One region of the Vibrio sp. AH4 genome, then DNA from elsewhere that is predicted to be linked to it. Evidence: predicted binding sites of a transcription regulator. Region 1 holds the regulator's gene; the other holds the start of a gene.
The links. Region 1 encodes MetJ, which represses methionine synthesis genes. Its sites were predicted from a motif close to TTAGACNTNTANANGTCTAA; they were not measured.
Positions count from the first base shown of each region.

Region 2: a site for MetJ is predicted at 2,955-2,974, ahead of metK (methionine adenosyltransferase). Genes of this name have one in related genera too.

Region 1 is NZ_JALAIV010000001.1:704,377-711,860, reverse strand. Features, by position in the region: gene tnpA (IS200/IS605 family transposase) at 48-506, shown strand; gene MKA69_RS03425 (bifunctional aspartate kinase/homoserine dehydrogenase II) at 637-3,048, opposite strand; gene MKA69_RS03420 (O-succinylhomoserine (thiol)-lyase) at 3,061-4,227, opposite strand; gene metJ (met regulon transcriptional regulator MetJ) at 4,495-4,812, shown strand; gene MKA69_RS03410 (malic enzyme-like NAD(P)-binding protein) at 4,895-6,172, opposite strand; gene rpmE (50S ribosomal protein L31) at 6,483-6,701, opposite strand; gene priA (primosomal protein N') at 6,956-7,484, shown strand, end outside.
Region 2 is NZ_JALAIV010000001.1:1,378,212-1,385,695, reverse strand. Features, by position in the region: gene MKA69_RS06605 (LysR family transcriptional regulator) at 1-654, shown strand, start outside; gene tkt (transketolase) at 726-2,723, opposite strand; gene metK (methionine adenosyltransferase) at 3,053-4,210, shown strand; gene MKA69_RS06590 (SprT family zinc-dependent metalloprotease) at 4,321-4,809, shown strand; gene xds (extracellular deoxyribonuclease Dns) at 4,937-5,632, shown strand; gene rsmE (16S rRNA (uracil(1498)-N(3))-methyltransferase) at 5,771-6,502, shown strand; gene gshB (glutathione synthase) at 6,516-7,472, shown strand.

The sequences.
Region 1 (7,484 bases):
CGGTCTGGCAACTGCGAGAGTTAAACAGAAATTGAAAGGGGGTCCCAATGGGGGACGAAAAGAGCTTAGCGCACACGCGCTGGAACTGTAAATACCACATAGTCTTTGCACCGAAATATCGACGTCAGGTGTTCTACGGAGAAAAACGTAGAGCAGTGGGAGAAATATTGAGGAAACTATGTGAATGGAAAAATGTGAACATTCTTGAAGCAGAGTGCTGTTCGGATCATATCCACATGCTTTTAGAAATTCCGCCGAAAATGAGCGTTTCAGCTTTTATGGGATACTTGAAAGGTAAAAGTAGCCTAATGCTTTATGAACGATTCGGAGATTTGAAATTTAAATATCGGAATCGGGAATTTTGGTGCCGAGGGTATTATGTAGATACGGTTGGTAAAAATACGACCAAGATACAGAACTACATAAAGCATCAGTTGGAGCAGGATAAAATGGGAGAGCAATTGTCGATCCCATATGCAGGAAGCCCGTTTACGGGCCGTAATTAATCGTCATATGCAAATGTCAGATCGTAATGCGCCTGTTAGGGTGCTGCTTGTAAGAAAGCCTTATAGGCGCATATGAAAAACCTCCGGCTATGCCGGAGGATATTTTTTTTTAGGGGACTGAACGTGAGGGCTAGAGTAGGCTCGCGAGCAGATTCAAATCGGACTGAATCGCACCGGCTGTGACTTCACGCCCTGCGCCGGGGCCACGGATCACCAGTGGGTTATCACGATACCATTTGCTCTCGATGGCAAAGATGTTGTCACACGGCAGTAAGTTAGCCAGTGGATGGTCTTGCTCTAGCGCTTCAACGCCAACGCTGGCTTTGCCATTTTTCTCCAATCTTGCTACGTAGCGCAGTACCTTGCCTTGTTTCTGAGCACGGGCGAGGCGCTCAGCGAGCTGCTCGTTGAGCAGTTTGCTGTTGTCGAGAAAATCATCCAGTGATACGGAGCGTAGCTCCGCAGGGACGAGGGACTCTACTTTTACGTTGTGCGGTTCGATCTCAAGACCAGACTCACGGGCCAAGATCACCAATTTACGCATTACATCAGAGCCATCCAGATCGCAACGTGGATCGGGTTCAGTCAAACCTTGTTGCCAAGCTAAATCAACCAGTTCACTGAACGGTAAGCTGCCGTCGTATTGCTGGAACAGCCATGAAAGTGTGCCAGAGAAAATGCCCGAAAGTGCCATGATGTCATCACCACTTTCTCGTAGGTCACGCACCGTATGGTTAATTGGCAAGCCTGCGCCCACTGTGGCGTTATACAGCCAGTGGCGGCCAATTTTGTGAAAGGCATCTTTAACTTGATAGTAATAATTCCCCGCAGCAGAGCCAGCCACTTTATTGGCCGAAATGAGGTGCAAACCTTGTTCGGCAATCTCAAGATACTGCTGGGCTAGTTCTTCACTGGCTGTGACATCAATGACAACACCTTCATCGTAGCCGTCCAACGCGCCAAGCTTTTTCAGCCAGCTTTGTTCTTGATGTGGCTGTGCTTCATCTTGGAAATGAGTAGCAACTTGGTTTGGATTAATGCCTTGCTCATTAAACCAGTAGGTTTGGCTATCGACTACTGCAACCAACTCAAAATTCATGCCGTGGCGTTGCTCCAATTTCTCTTTTTGTTCAGCAAACAGTTTGAGCCAACTTGAACCGATATTGCCTTTGCCACACAGTGCAATCGCCACGCGTTTTTGGGCTTGGAATAACTGTTTGTGGATACCATTCACCAATGAATTGATTGGGGTTTGGCGCAGTATGGCGACTAAACTGAGGCTTGATTCCGAGGCGCTGATAAATTCGACCGGCAAAGCATTCAGTTGTTGGTAGAAACCATAGCAGTGGTTCGGGTTTTTGGTGACGCCGGCACCAACCGCGGCAATCAGGTCATAGCCTTCTTTGAGCTTGATTTCGGCTTCAAAAGCAGCATCTTGCAGGGCAGAAAATGCTCCGGGTGCGATTTCTGCTGTGTAAGCTAAGTGTAAGCGGTATTGATCTGGCTGCGCTTCGTAAGTCAGAGGTTGCAGTTGCACGCGCTGCAAATGCTGTAACACATCTTCTTGCAAGCGTTGGAAATCATGGTGATGGGCAAAACTTAGCTCAATTAGCAGCACATCATCGAGTGAAGTAATGATTTTCGCGCCGCGACCAGAAGCCAGTACCCGCTCAATGCGAGTAGAACCCGATTCCGGCTGGTGGCTGCAACGCAAGTGAAGCTCCATGGTGCTTTGCGCGACAGGTTGTAGTGTGCGGCTATGTAGCACGGGGGCGGCTAAGCGTGCTAGCTCATTGGCCTCATCAAGTCTCAGCAGTGGCAGTAAACAGGCATCACTGACAACGCGTGGATCGGCGCTGTACACGCCAGCCACATCACTCCAAATGGTCACGCGTGACACTTCAGCCAGTGCGCCAATCACGGTGGCAGAATAATCAGAGCCGTTACGACCGAGCAGGACAGTATCGCCCTGTTCGTTTTGTGCCATAAAACCGGTGATGACGATTCGGCGTTGGCTATGTTGTGCCAACACGGCTTTCAGTAGCGGGTAAGAGCGCGCGCGATCCACTTCCGGTTGTGTGCCCGCTTCGGCACGTAAGAATGCACGCGCATCTTGCGCGACGGCCGGTAAATCTTGCTGATTCAGTAATGCGGCAAGTAAACGAGCCGACCATTGCTCGCCATGTCCTAAAACCCAAGCGTATTGTGCGTTACTAAGAGGAGCCGTGAGCTCGCCTAACACGCTGATCTCTTGTTGCAGTTGGCTAAGTAGTGGTTCAGCCGCTTCGTTGTTGAGTAGCTTAGTAATCAATTCAGACTGATATTGGCGCAGCGCATGTAAGGTTTCATGGGCAACGCGACCATCTTTACTGAGTGCTTCGACAAAACTGATCAAACGGTTCGTGGTTTTGCCAGCCGCAGAAACCACCACCAAATCATCACTCTTGGAATAACTTTTAAGAATTTTCGCGACACGCAGATAACACTCTGGATCGGCAAGGCTACTACCACCAAATTTGTGCAGTTGACGAGCGTGAGTCATTCACTGGCCTCCTTAATACGCGGCAAGAGTTTGTTGAAAGGCTTGGTCAAGGTCGGCAATGAGATCAGAGGCATCTTCAAGACCGACGGAAAGACGCAGCAACTGTTGTGATACCCCAGCTTCAGCGAGCGCTGCTTCACCCATTGCACGATGAGTCATGGAGGCGGGGTGACAGATCAGGCTTTCTACCCCACCGAGCGATTCGGCGAGTGAGAATAGCGCCAACTTGCCCACAAAGAATTTCAGCTGCTCAAAACTACCGGCAAACTCGAAACTGAGCATCGCGCCAAAGCCCGATTGCTGTTTTTTGGCAATCTCATGACCCGGATGGTCGGGCAGACTTGGATGGTAAATTTTGCCAACCAATGATTGAGTCTGCAGATAGGCCAACATCTGCTGTGCACTCTCTTCATGCACGCGCATCCGCGCGCCCAGCGTGCGAATGCCACGCAAGGTCATGTAGCTATCAAATGGAGTGCCGGTTGAACCTAAGCAGTTACCCCACCAAGCGAGTTCTTCGGCATGTTGCTTGTGTTTACAGATCAACACGCCGCCAATCACATCCGAGTGACCATTAATGTATTTGGTGGTGGAGTGCAGCACAAAATCTGCACCTAAGGTGAGCGGCTTTTGGAATACTGGTGTCAAAAAGGTGTTATCTACAGCCACCAAAGTACCTTGTGCTTTCGCTAACTGACAAAGATGAGCGATGTCCACCACACGCACTAAAGGGTTGGATGGGGTCTCAATCAGTAACAGCTTGGGTTTGCGGGCTAAAGCTTGGGTGAGAGCCTCTTCGTTGGATTGATCCACAAACTGTACGTTGAAGTCGCCTTTTTTAGCGCGCGTGTTGAGCAAGCGATAAGTGCCGCCGTAGCAGTCGTGTGGTGCCACAATCAGATCGTTAGGGCCTAACAGCGCGGTGACCCACAAATTGATGGCCGAAGTACCGCAGTTGGTCACCACCGCACCTTCACCACATTCAAGCTCATACAGGGTTTGCTCTAATAGACCACGGTTAGGGTTGCCTGAGCGGGTGTAATCGTATTTTGGCACTTCACCAAAGGCGGGAAAACCATAGTTGGTCGAAAGATAAATCGGTGGTACAACGGCATGGTATTGAGTGTCCGATTCAATCCCGGTACGAACCGCAATGGTGGCTGGCTTGCGTGTGGTCATGGAGTTTCCTTGCTGGCTATTCTGTCCTAGAGAGCATCATCATATACCTTTCCTGCTTTAAGCTGCAGTGTCGGTTGTCGCATCGCAACTTTCCCTAACTGGGGGATGAGGTTTATCCGTTGCCCATAAATTACTCGACACTTTACTGATGTTAAATAAAGACGTCAACACTTCTAGACGTCTATATGTCTTTGCTTATGGCAGTAAATCCCGCTAAAATTAGGGCCTTTGAAATTTCGATTCGAACCACAATAACGAAGGTGCGCAATGGCAGACTGGAATGGCGAATACATCAGCCCCTATGCAGAGCATGGGAAAAAGAGCGAGTTGGTAAAAAAAATCACGGTATCCATTCCGCTAAAAGTTCTCAAAGTGCTAACGGATGAGAGAACACGCCGTCAAGTCAATAACTTACGTCACGCAACCAACAGTGAATTGCTGTGTGAGGCCTTCTTGCATGCTTATACTGGCCAGCCGCTGCCGACGGACGAAGACCTGCGTAAAGATCGCCCTGATGATATTCCTGCCGAAGCCAAACGTTTGATGACCGAAATGGGGATTGAGTTCGAATCTTACGATGAGTAGCTAGCGACATTGGCTAAGTGAAAGATTAAGCTCATAAAAAAGCCCCTCGTGCGAGGGGCTTTTTGCTATCCATGCAAACAGATTACGCCTGCATATAGTTTTCTGGCATTGGAATACGAGCCACACCCGATTCCACCGCGGCTTCCGCCACCGCACGCGCTACACGTGGCAATAAGCGTGGGTCCATTGGTTTTGGAATGATGTACTCAATACCGAAACTGAGCTTATCCACTCCCGCTGCGGCCAAAACTTCTGCCGGTACGGGCTCTTTGGCTAATTGACGAATCGCTTCTACGGCGGCGAGTTTCATCTGATCGTTGATTTCACTGGCGCGAACATCCAGCGCACCGCGGAAAATAAATGGGAAGCAGAGAACGTTATTAACTTGGTTTGGATAGTCGCTGCGACCAGTACCCATGATCATGTCATTGCGGACTTGATGGGCAATTTCCGGTTTGATTTCTGGATCGGGGTTGGAACAGGCAAACACCACTGGTTTGTCGGCCATCAGTTTGAGTGCGTCGGCTGGCAGTAGGTTCGGGCCAGAAACGCCCAAGAACAGATCGGCACCGGCAATCACATCTTCCAGCGTGCGTTTGTCGGTGTTGTTGGCAAACAGCTGTTTGTATTCGTTCAGATCATCACGGCGAGTGTGGATCACGCCTTTGCGATCCAGCATGTAGATTTTCTCACGCATTGCACCGCATTTGATCAATAGTTCCATACACGCTACCGCAGCGGCACCCGCCCCAAGACAGACGATCATACAGTCTTTCAGTTGTTTACCTTGCAGCTCTAATGCGTTGAGCATACCCGCAGCGGTCACAATCGCGGTGCCGTGTTGGTCATCGTGGAACACAGGCACATCACAACGTTCAATCAGGCGGCGTTCAATTTCAAAGCAGTCTGGCGCTTTGATGTCTTCTAAGTTGATGCCACCGAAAGTATCCGCGATGTTCGCTACCGTATCGACAAATTCATCGATGGTGCGGTGTTTGACTTCAATATCAATCGAATCCAGTCCTGCAAAGCGTTTAAACAGCAGCGCTTTCCCTTCCATGACAGGCTTGGAGGCCATTGGTCCTAAATTGCCCAGCCCCAAAATAGCGGTACCGTTAGAAATGACTGCAACGGTGTTACCTTTCGCGGTGTACTTGTACACATTTTCCACGTTTTGTGCGATTTCACGAACCGGTTCTGCTACGCCTGGGCTGTAAGCCAGCGCAAGATCGGCGGCGGAGTCTGCAGGTTTGGTCAGTGCGATACCAATTTTTCCCGCGGTTGGGTAAGCATGGTAATCGAGAGCACGTTGGCGAAACTGTTCTTCCGGTGTTGGGGTGAGGTGATTGTCATCGGACATAGGGCTGTTCTCTTATAGTTATTTATGGGAAAGGTCACAAATTCTAATGTATGTCTTGCAAGCTGCCTAGGTTAGACACTGAGCAAAGGGTACAAAAAAAGCGAAGATCTTGCTGATAAGACCAGTGAAAATGTGAAATGCGGAGAAGAAATAGCCAGAATGTGCCGCTTAAAAGCGTTTTATATGCAGATAAGTGAGTGAAGAAATGGGTATTGATAACGACGATGAATCTTGTCACTCATTTCAGAATGCGACATATGAAAAAAGGACGCCGAAGCGTCCTTTTTCAAAATCTTGCGTAAAGCAGAAATTACTTCTTCGCAGACAGTGCGCCGAAACGCTTGTTGAAGCGCTCAACACGACCACCGGTGTCAACGATACGTTGCTTACCAGAGTAGAATGGGTGGCACTTGTCACATACGTCTAGGTGCATTGAATCTTTACCTAGAGTAGAGTTGAAAACGAAAGAGTTGCCGCAAGAACAAGTTGCGTTTACTGCTTTGTATTCTGGGTGGATACCAGCTTTCATGGGATAACCTCAATTTAGGCCGTGTCGCCATCCGAATCGATTGTCGTCGGACACCACACGTAGTGTTAAAAATAACGATTTTGCATATCCAGAGAGGTCAACCCTCTAGGATGCCGTAAGGCGCGATATATTAATGAATCTCGGGGTTCGGATCAACCGATCTCGCTGATTATTTCACCAAAAGCGCAGGTCGAATTTCTGCTACGCTTCCAGTAGACTGTGATCCGTTTGATTTTTCGCTGTTTTGGACCCTGATGCGCCCCACCATTGCCCGAGTTTGCCTGCCTGTACCTCTGGATAAGTCCTTTGACTATCTGATCCCTGCTCATCTATTTCCTGTGCTGGGTGGACGTGTACAAGTGCCGTTTGGGCGGCAAACCTTGGTGGGTATCGTCCAGTCGCTCACGCATCAATCTGATTTTCCTATCGAACAGCTTAAATCACTGCAAGCGGTATTGGATGAAGTACCAGTGTGGCCAGATAAACTTCAGTCTCTGCTGCACTGGTGTAGTCAGTTTTATCATTATCCGCTCGGTGAGACTTATGCGAATGCGTTGCCCGGCGCTCTGCGCAAAGGCAAAGCCGCTGAACTGACTAGCCATAAAGAGTGGCGTTTGACCGCGCTTGGTCAAGATCAGCTCATGCTTGGTGTGAAGCGTGGTGCGGTAAAACAAGCCCAAGTTCTTCATTTGCTGCAACAGGGTGCCTTATCTCACCAAGCCTTACTTGATGAAGAGGTGAGTAGTGCAACACTCAAAGCCCTCGTGGAGAAAGGCTGGATTG
Region 2 (7,484 bases), 670 kb from region 1:
GCGTTGCAAGAATTGAACAATCAAGTGACTGGCGAACTCACGCTGGTGGTACACCCCAATTTGATCCGCGGCTGGCTCAGCCAAGTACTGGATGAGTTTATGCAGCAGCATTCGACATTGAAGATCCGTCTACTCAGCCAGTTTCAACACAGTGATGAGGTGTTTGAGCCCGATTTGATCATTTGGATTGAACACGCTGCCCCCATGGGTTATCGCAAAGAGCGCTTAGGCTATTGGCGCTATGCCGCTTACGCCTCTCCAAAATATTTGGCCCATCGAGATAAACCGACCCATCCTCGTGAGCTGATCCATCACCCATGGATTGATTTTATTGCTTGTCGGCGCGCGGAGCTTGAACTACACCATCCAGAGTTCGGCAGTTATTCACTGCCAGCACTAGAGAGTCGTTTACAAAGCGATAATCTTGCGATGCAAGCCGATGCGATTGCTAAAGGTCGTGGTATTGGTTTGCTCCCCACTTGGTTTGCCAATGGTTTTGAAACGGCGCATCCGGGCAGCCTAATTCCTTGCGTCAACGGATGGCAATCACAGCCAACAGAAATCAACTGCTTCTATCCGCTCGGTCGTCATCCACTTCGGCTGCGCCTATTTATTGATGCGCTCCGTCAAGCAAGGCCTGATGAGTGGCAATAAAAAATCCCGCTGCAGCGGGATTTTTTATCATCGATTTTTCTTTGCGTAACAAAGAAATGAATCGCTTTTAATTACGCCAGCAGTTCTTTGGCTTGTTTCACTACGTTTTCAGTCGTGAAACCAAACAGTTTGAACAGCTCACCCGCTGGTGCTGATTCACCGAAGCTAGTCATACCGATGATGCGACCACCAAAGCCAACGTACTTGTACCAGAAGTCGGCAATGCCCGCTTCAATCGCGATACGCTTGGTGACTGCAGATGGCAGAACGGCTTCGCGGTAAGCGGCATCTTGCTTATCAAACGCGTCGGTGGATGGCATAGAGACCACGCGAACGGCTTTGCCTTCGGCGCTCAGTTGCTCGTAAGCGGCAACCGCCAGTTCAACTTCAGAGCCGGTCGCAATCAGGATCAGTTCAGGTTGGCCTGCACAATCTTTCAGGATGTAACCGCCTTTGGCGATGTTCGCGACTTGCTCAGCACTGCGTGGTTGCTGCGCGAGGTTTTGACGTGAGAAAATCAGCGCAGATGGCGCATCTTTACGCTCAATCGCCAGTTTCCAAGCCACTGCCGATTCCACTTGGTCACATGGACGCCATGTGCTCATGTTTGGCGTCATACGCAGAGAAGCAATTTGCTCAACCGGTTGGTGGGTTGGACCATCTTCACCCAGACCAATCGAGTCGTGCGTGTACACTTGGATGTTTTGCACTTTCATCAGTGCCGCCATACGCATCGCATTACGCGCGTATTCCATGAACATCAGGAAGGTCGCACCGTAAGGGACAAAACCGCCGTGCAGCGCGATACCGTTGATGATGGCGGTCATGCCAAACTCACGCACACCGTAGTGGATGTAGTTGCCTGAGAAGTCTTCTGCCGTCAGTGACTGAGAGCCAGACCACATGGTGAGGTTAGAAGGCGCTAGGTCAGCAGAACCGCCCATAAATTCTGGCAGCAGTTTGCCGAACGCTTCTAGCGCATTTTGTGATGCTTTACGCGATGCGATGTTGGCAGGGTTCGCTTGCAGATTGGCGATAATTTCGCTGGTGGCGGCTTCCCAATTCGCTGGCAGCTCGCCCGCTACGCGGCGTTTGTATTCAGCAGCTTCTGCTGGATAAGCTTTCGCGTAAGCGGCGAATTTCTCATCCCAAGCGGCTTCTTTGCTTGCGCCTGCTTGTTTTGCATCCCACGCTGCGTAGATGTCAGCCGGGATTTCAAACGGAGCGTATTCCCAACCCAAGAATTCACGCGCAGCTTTGATTTCATCGTTACCCAGAGGCGCGCCGTGACAGTCGTGTGAACCCGCTTTGTTTGGTGAACCGAAACCGATGATGGTTTTGGTACAAATCAGCGTTGGGCGAGAGGTTTCTGCTTTCGCCGCTTCAATCGCAGCGTTAATGGCATCGGCATCGTGACCGTCAACCGCTGGGATGACATGCCAGCCGTAGGCTTCAAAACGTTTTGGCGTGTCGTCTGAGAACCAGCCTTCAACGTGACCATCGATAGAAATACCGTTGTCATCCCAGAACGCAATCAGTTTGCCAAGGCCCAGCGTACCCGCCAGTGAACAGGCTTCGTGCGAAATACCTTCCATCAAACAGCCATCACCCATAAACACATAAGTGAAATGGTCAACGATGTCGTGACCCGGTTTGTTGAACTGCGCCGCCAGTGCTTTTTCTGCAATCGCCATACCTACGGCATTGGTGATGCCTTGGCCTAGTGGGCCCGTAGTGGTTTCGATGCCCGGTGCATAACCGTACTCTGGGTGACCCGGTGTTTTTGAGTGCAGTTGACGGAAGTTTTTCAAATCGTCAATCGACAGCTCATAGCCGCTCAGGTGCAGCAGCGAGTAAATCAGCATAGAGCCGTGGCCGTTAGACAGCACAAAACGGTCGCGGTCAGCCCAGTTTGGGTTTTGTGGGTTGTGGTTTAAGTGTGAACGCCACAGCACTTCGGCGATATCCGCCATGCCCATTGGGGCTCCCGGGTGGCCAGAGTTAGCTTTTTGAACGCCGTCCATGCTCAGGGCACGGATAGCATTGGCAAGTTGTTTGCGAGAAGACATGTCGACTCCTAAATGGGAAGTAAGCGAAATGAACAGATGCGGAAAATCAGTGGCGGCTATTGTCGCAAAGCCCCCCTGCTGCTGCAAACGATTTACTGGTGCTTTGCTCCGATTTTGTCACACTTTTTAGCACATTCTCGCTTTGTAGTGGCAAAGCTGACTTTTTTAAGCAAACGTTTGGTTATGAGCTAAACAGAAAAAGAGCTTGTAATTTGAGCGCTCGACACTAGAATAGCCGTCTAGATGTAGAAACGCCTACAAAATGTACGAAATTGATCGGTAGCGCCACTTCATGCCGTTACCGAATAACCACAAATATTGGAGCTATCATGGCGATTAAGCACCTGTTTACTTCAGAATCAGTATCAGAAGGCCATCCAGATAAAATTGCAGACCAGATCTCTGATGCAGTGTTGGACGCGATTCTTGAGCAAGATCCTAAAGCTCGCGTTGCTTGCGAAACTTACGTAAAAACTGGCATGGTGATGGTAGGTGGTGAAATCACTACTTCCGCTTGGGTTGATATCGAAGAGTTAACTCGTCAAACCGTTCGTGAAATTGGTTACGTGCACTCAGACATGGGCTTTGATGCCAACTCTTGTGCGGTACTGAACACCATCGGTAAGCAATCGCCAGACATCAACCAAGGTGTTGATAAAGCCGATCCTAAAGAGCAAGGCGCAGGCGACCAAGGCATCATGTTTGGTTATGCGACCAACGAAACTGAAGTGCTGATGCCAGCACCGATCACCTATGCACATCGTCTGATGCAACGCCAAGCAGAAGTTCGTAAAAACGGCACGCTGCCATGGTTGCGTCCTGATGCAAAATCTCAGGTGACCTTCCAGTACGACCAAGGCAAGATTGTGGGTATTGATGCCGTGGTTCTGTCTACTCAGCACTGTGACTCTATTTCAACGCCAGATCTGCGTGAAGCGGTGATGGAAGAGATCATCAAGCCAGTTCTGCCAGCAGAATGGTTGAGCAAAGAGACCAAATACTTCATCAACCCAACCGGCCGTTTCGTGATCGGTGGTCCAATGGGTGACTGTGGTCTGACCGGTCGTAAGATCATCGTTGATACCTACGGCGGCGCAGCGCGTCACGGTGGCGGTGCATTCTCTGGTAAGGATCCATCCAAGGTTGACCGTTCAGCGGCTTACGCAGCGCGTTACGTTGCGAAAAACATCGTTGCTGCTGGTATGGCTGATCGTTGTGAAATCCAACTCTCTTACGCAATCGGTGTTGCTGATCCAACGTCTATCATGGTGGAAACTTTCGGTACTGAGAAAGTGTCGCAAGAGATCATCATTGAAGCCGTTCGCCAGTTCTTCGACCTGCGTCCATACGGTCTGCAAGAGATGCTGAACCTGCTGCAACCTATCTACAAGAAAACCGCAGCTTACGGTCACTTCGGCCGTGAAGAGTTCCCTTGGGAAGCGACAGACAAAGCCGCGCTACTGCGTGACTTCGCTGGTCTAAAGTAAGCATTATTTCAAGTCATCGCTGACAAACGGCGAGGATTGCAATACAGTTCAAGGCTCTTTCTAATGAAAGGGCCTTTTTTATGACGTTGCAATAAAAGTGAGTACTCGTAATGGTTCGTTTTGATCTGCACTGCCAAGCTGAGCAGAGAGTCAAACAGTGTATCGCCACCGCCAGCGAGACTTTGCAACGCCCTTTTAAACTACCTAAGCTCAACTACCGTTTACGCGGGCGCGCCGCGGGTAAAGCCTATTTACAGCTGTGGGAAATTCGTCTTAATCCGGTGCTGTTTGCCGAAAACATCGATGACTTCCTGCAGCAAGTGATCCCACACGAAATCGCGCATCTCATTACTTATCAGCTTTATGGACGAGTACGTCCACATGGTGCCGAATGGCAACAAGTGATGAGCCAAGTCTTTAATCTTGAGCCAAAAACCACTCACACGTTTTCTGTCGCTTCAGTACAGGGCAAAACCTTCCATTACCGCTGTGCGTGCCGCGAATATCCACTCACCATTCGTCGCCACAATAAAGTGCTGCGCGGTGAAGCCACGTATCGCTGCCAAAGCTGCCAACAAAACTTGATCTACCAAGCCTAACCGAAAACTCGCTGAGGCCACTTCTATAGGCATTGCCTTGCCCTCGCTAAAAACTAACAAAAGCATCAACGACAAATGTAATTTATGAGTGTTAGACTGATAAAAAACCTACTTATCTACGTCTATCATGCTGATTATCCGTTTAATAACCGCTTTTATGGCGAGCTTGCCTCTCCTCACCTTTGCCGCCCCTATGTCTTTTAGTCATGCCAAAAATGAAGCGGTGAAGATTTATCGTGATCATCCGGTCTCTTTTTACTGTGGCTGCGACATTCGCTGGCAAGGCAAAAAAGGCATCCCGGATTTGGAGAGTTGCGGCTATCAAGTACGTAAAAATGAGAATCGTGCTTCGCGTATTGAATGGGAACATGTAGTCCCAGCTTGGCAATTTGGTCATCAGCTACAATGCTGGCAACAAGGTGGCCGCAAAAACTGCACCCGTACTAGCCCTGAGTTCAATCAGATGGAAGCGGATCTGCACAACCTCACTCCGGCGATTGGCGAAGTGAATGGCGATCGCTCCAACTTCAGTTTCAGTCAGTGGAATGGTGTCGATGGCGTCACCTACGGCCAGTGCGAAATGCAAGTGAACTTCAAAGAGCGTAAAGCCATGCCTCCTGAACGAGCGCGCGGGGCGATTGCGCGCACTTATCTGTACATGAGTGAGCAGTACGGTTTGCGACTTTCCAAAGCGCAAAACCAATTAATGCAGGCATGGAACAATCAGTATCCGGTCAGCGAATGGGAATGTGTGCGTGACCAACGGATTGAAAAAGTGCAAGGCAACTCGAACCGCTTTGTGCGTGAACAATGCCCGAACTGATTGGTAGAATCTCACCCTGCCCCCTTGTATTTTGCCCCACTTGCATCCATGTTAGAGGCCAGATATCCCTCTTCCTGCTGAAGTCGCCGCTTTAAGTTGGAAGACGGTAACCTCTTTTAATGATTAGGAATTATCCGCATGCGCATCCCACGAATTTATCATCCAGAACCGATCCACCAGCTTGGCACCGTAGCCCTGAGTGAAGATGCCGCTGGGCATATCGGTCGCGTATTGCGTATGCAAGCTGGACAAGAAGTGCTGCTGTTCGATGGCTTTGGGGCTGAATTTCCAGCCGTGATCAGTGAAGTCGGCAAAAAACAGGTGTTGGTCAATATCACTGAGCGCGTGGAAAACAGTATTGAATCGCCCCTCGATCTGCATCTTGGTCAGGTGATTTCACGCGGCGATAAGATGGAGTTCACCATCCAAAAATCGGTGGAATTGGGTGTCACTACCATCACCCCTCTGCTTTCTGAGCGTTGTGGCGTGAAGCTGGATGAAAAACGCTTCGAGAAGAAGATTCAGCAGTGGCAGAAAATTGCGATCAGTGCCTGTGAACAGTGTGGCCGTAATACCGTGCCGGAAATCCGCCCAATTATGGATCTCGAAGCTTGGTGTGCAGAGCCAACCGAGGCACTGAAACTCAATTTGCACCCACGCGCTAAATACTCGGTCAACACCTTACCCACCCCAGTGAGCAAAGTTCGTTTGCTGATTGGTCCTGAAGGCGGCTTGTCAGCGGAAGAAATTGATATGACTCGCCGTTACCAGTTTGAAGAAACCTTGTTAGGCCCACGCGTACTGCGCACAGAAACGGCGGCGCTCACGGCGATAACTGCACTACAAGTTCGTTTCGGCGATCTTGGCTAAATGGAGATAAACCATGATTAAACTCGGTATTGTGATGGACCCCATCGCTTCCATTAACATCAAAAAAGATTCCAGCTTTGCCATGATGCTTGAAGCGCAGCGTCGCGGTTATGAAATCCATTATATGGAAATGAATGACCTACACTTAGAGCAAGGTGTGGCACTGGCCGATACCAAGGTCGTCGAGCTGAAAGAAGATCCAAACGGTTGGTATCAATTCAAATCCGAGCAAACCATCGCCCTTTCTGAATTGGATGCGATTTTAATGCGTAAGGATCCGCCGTTCGACACCGAATACATCTACGCAACCTACATTTTGGAGCGCGCGGAAGATGAAGGCGTATTGGTAGTGAACAAACCACAAAGCCTACGCGATTGTAATGAAAAACTGTTCACCGCTTGGTTCCCAGAGCTGACGCCGATCACCATGGTGACGCGTAAAGCCGAGAAGATTAAAGCCTTCCGTGAACAGCACGGGGACGTGATCCTAAAACCCCTCGACGGTATGGGCGGCGCTTCGATTTTCCGTGTTAAAGAGGGCGATCCTAACCTCTCAGTGATCATCGAAACCTTAACCAATCACGGACAGAATTACTGCATGGCGCAGACCTTTGTGCCAGATATCAGCAATGGCGACAAACGCATTTTGGTGGTCGATGGTGAACCTATGCCTTACTGCTTGGCGCGTATTCCAGCCAAAGGGGAAACCCGCGGTAACTTGGCGGCCGGCGGTCGTGGTGAGCCACGCCCACTGAGTGAAACCGATAAGAAAATTGCCCTAGCGGTCGCACCGACTCTCAAAGAGAAAGGGCTGCTGTTTGTAGGCTTAGATGTCATTGGCGATAAACTGACCGAAATTAACGTCACCAGCCCAACCTGCATTCGAGAGATTGAAGCTGCGTACGATATTTCAATCACAGGCAAGTTGATGGATGCCATTGAGCGTCGCTTAAAAGCGACGGCGATGTGAGCAACCATAGCA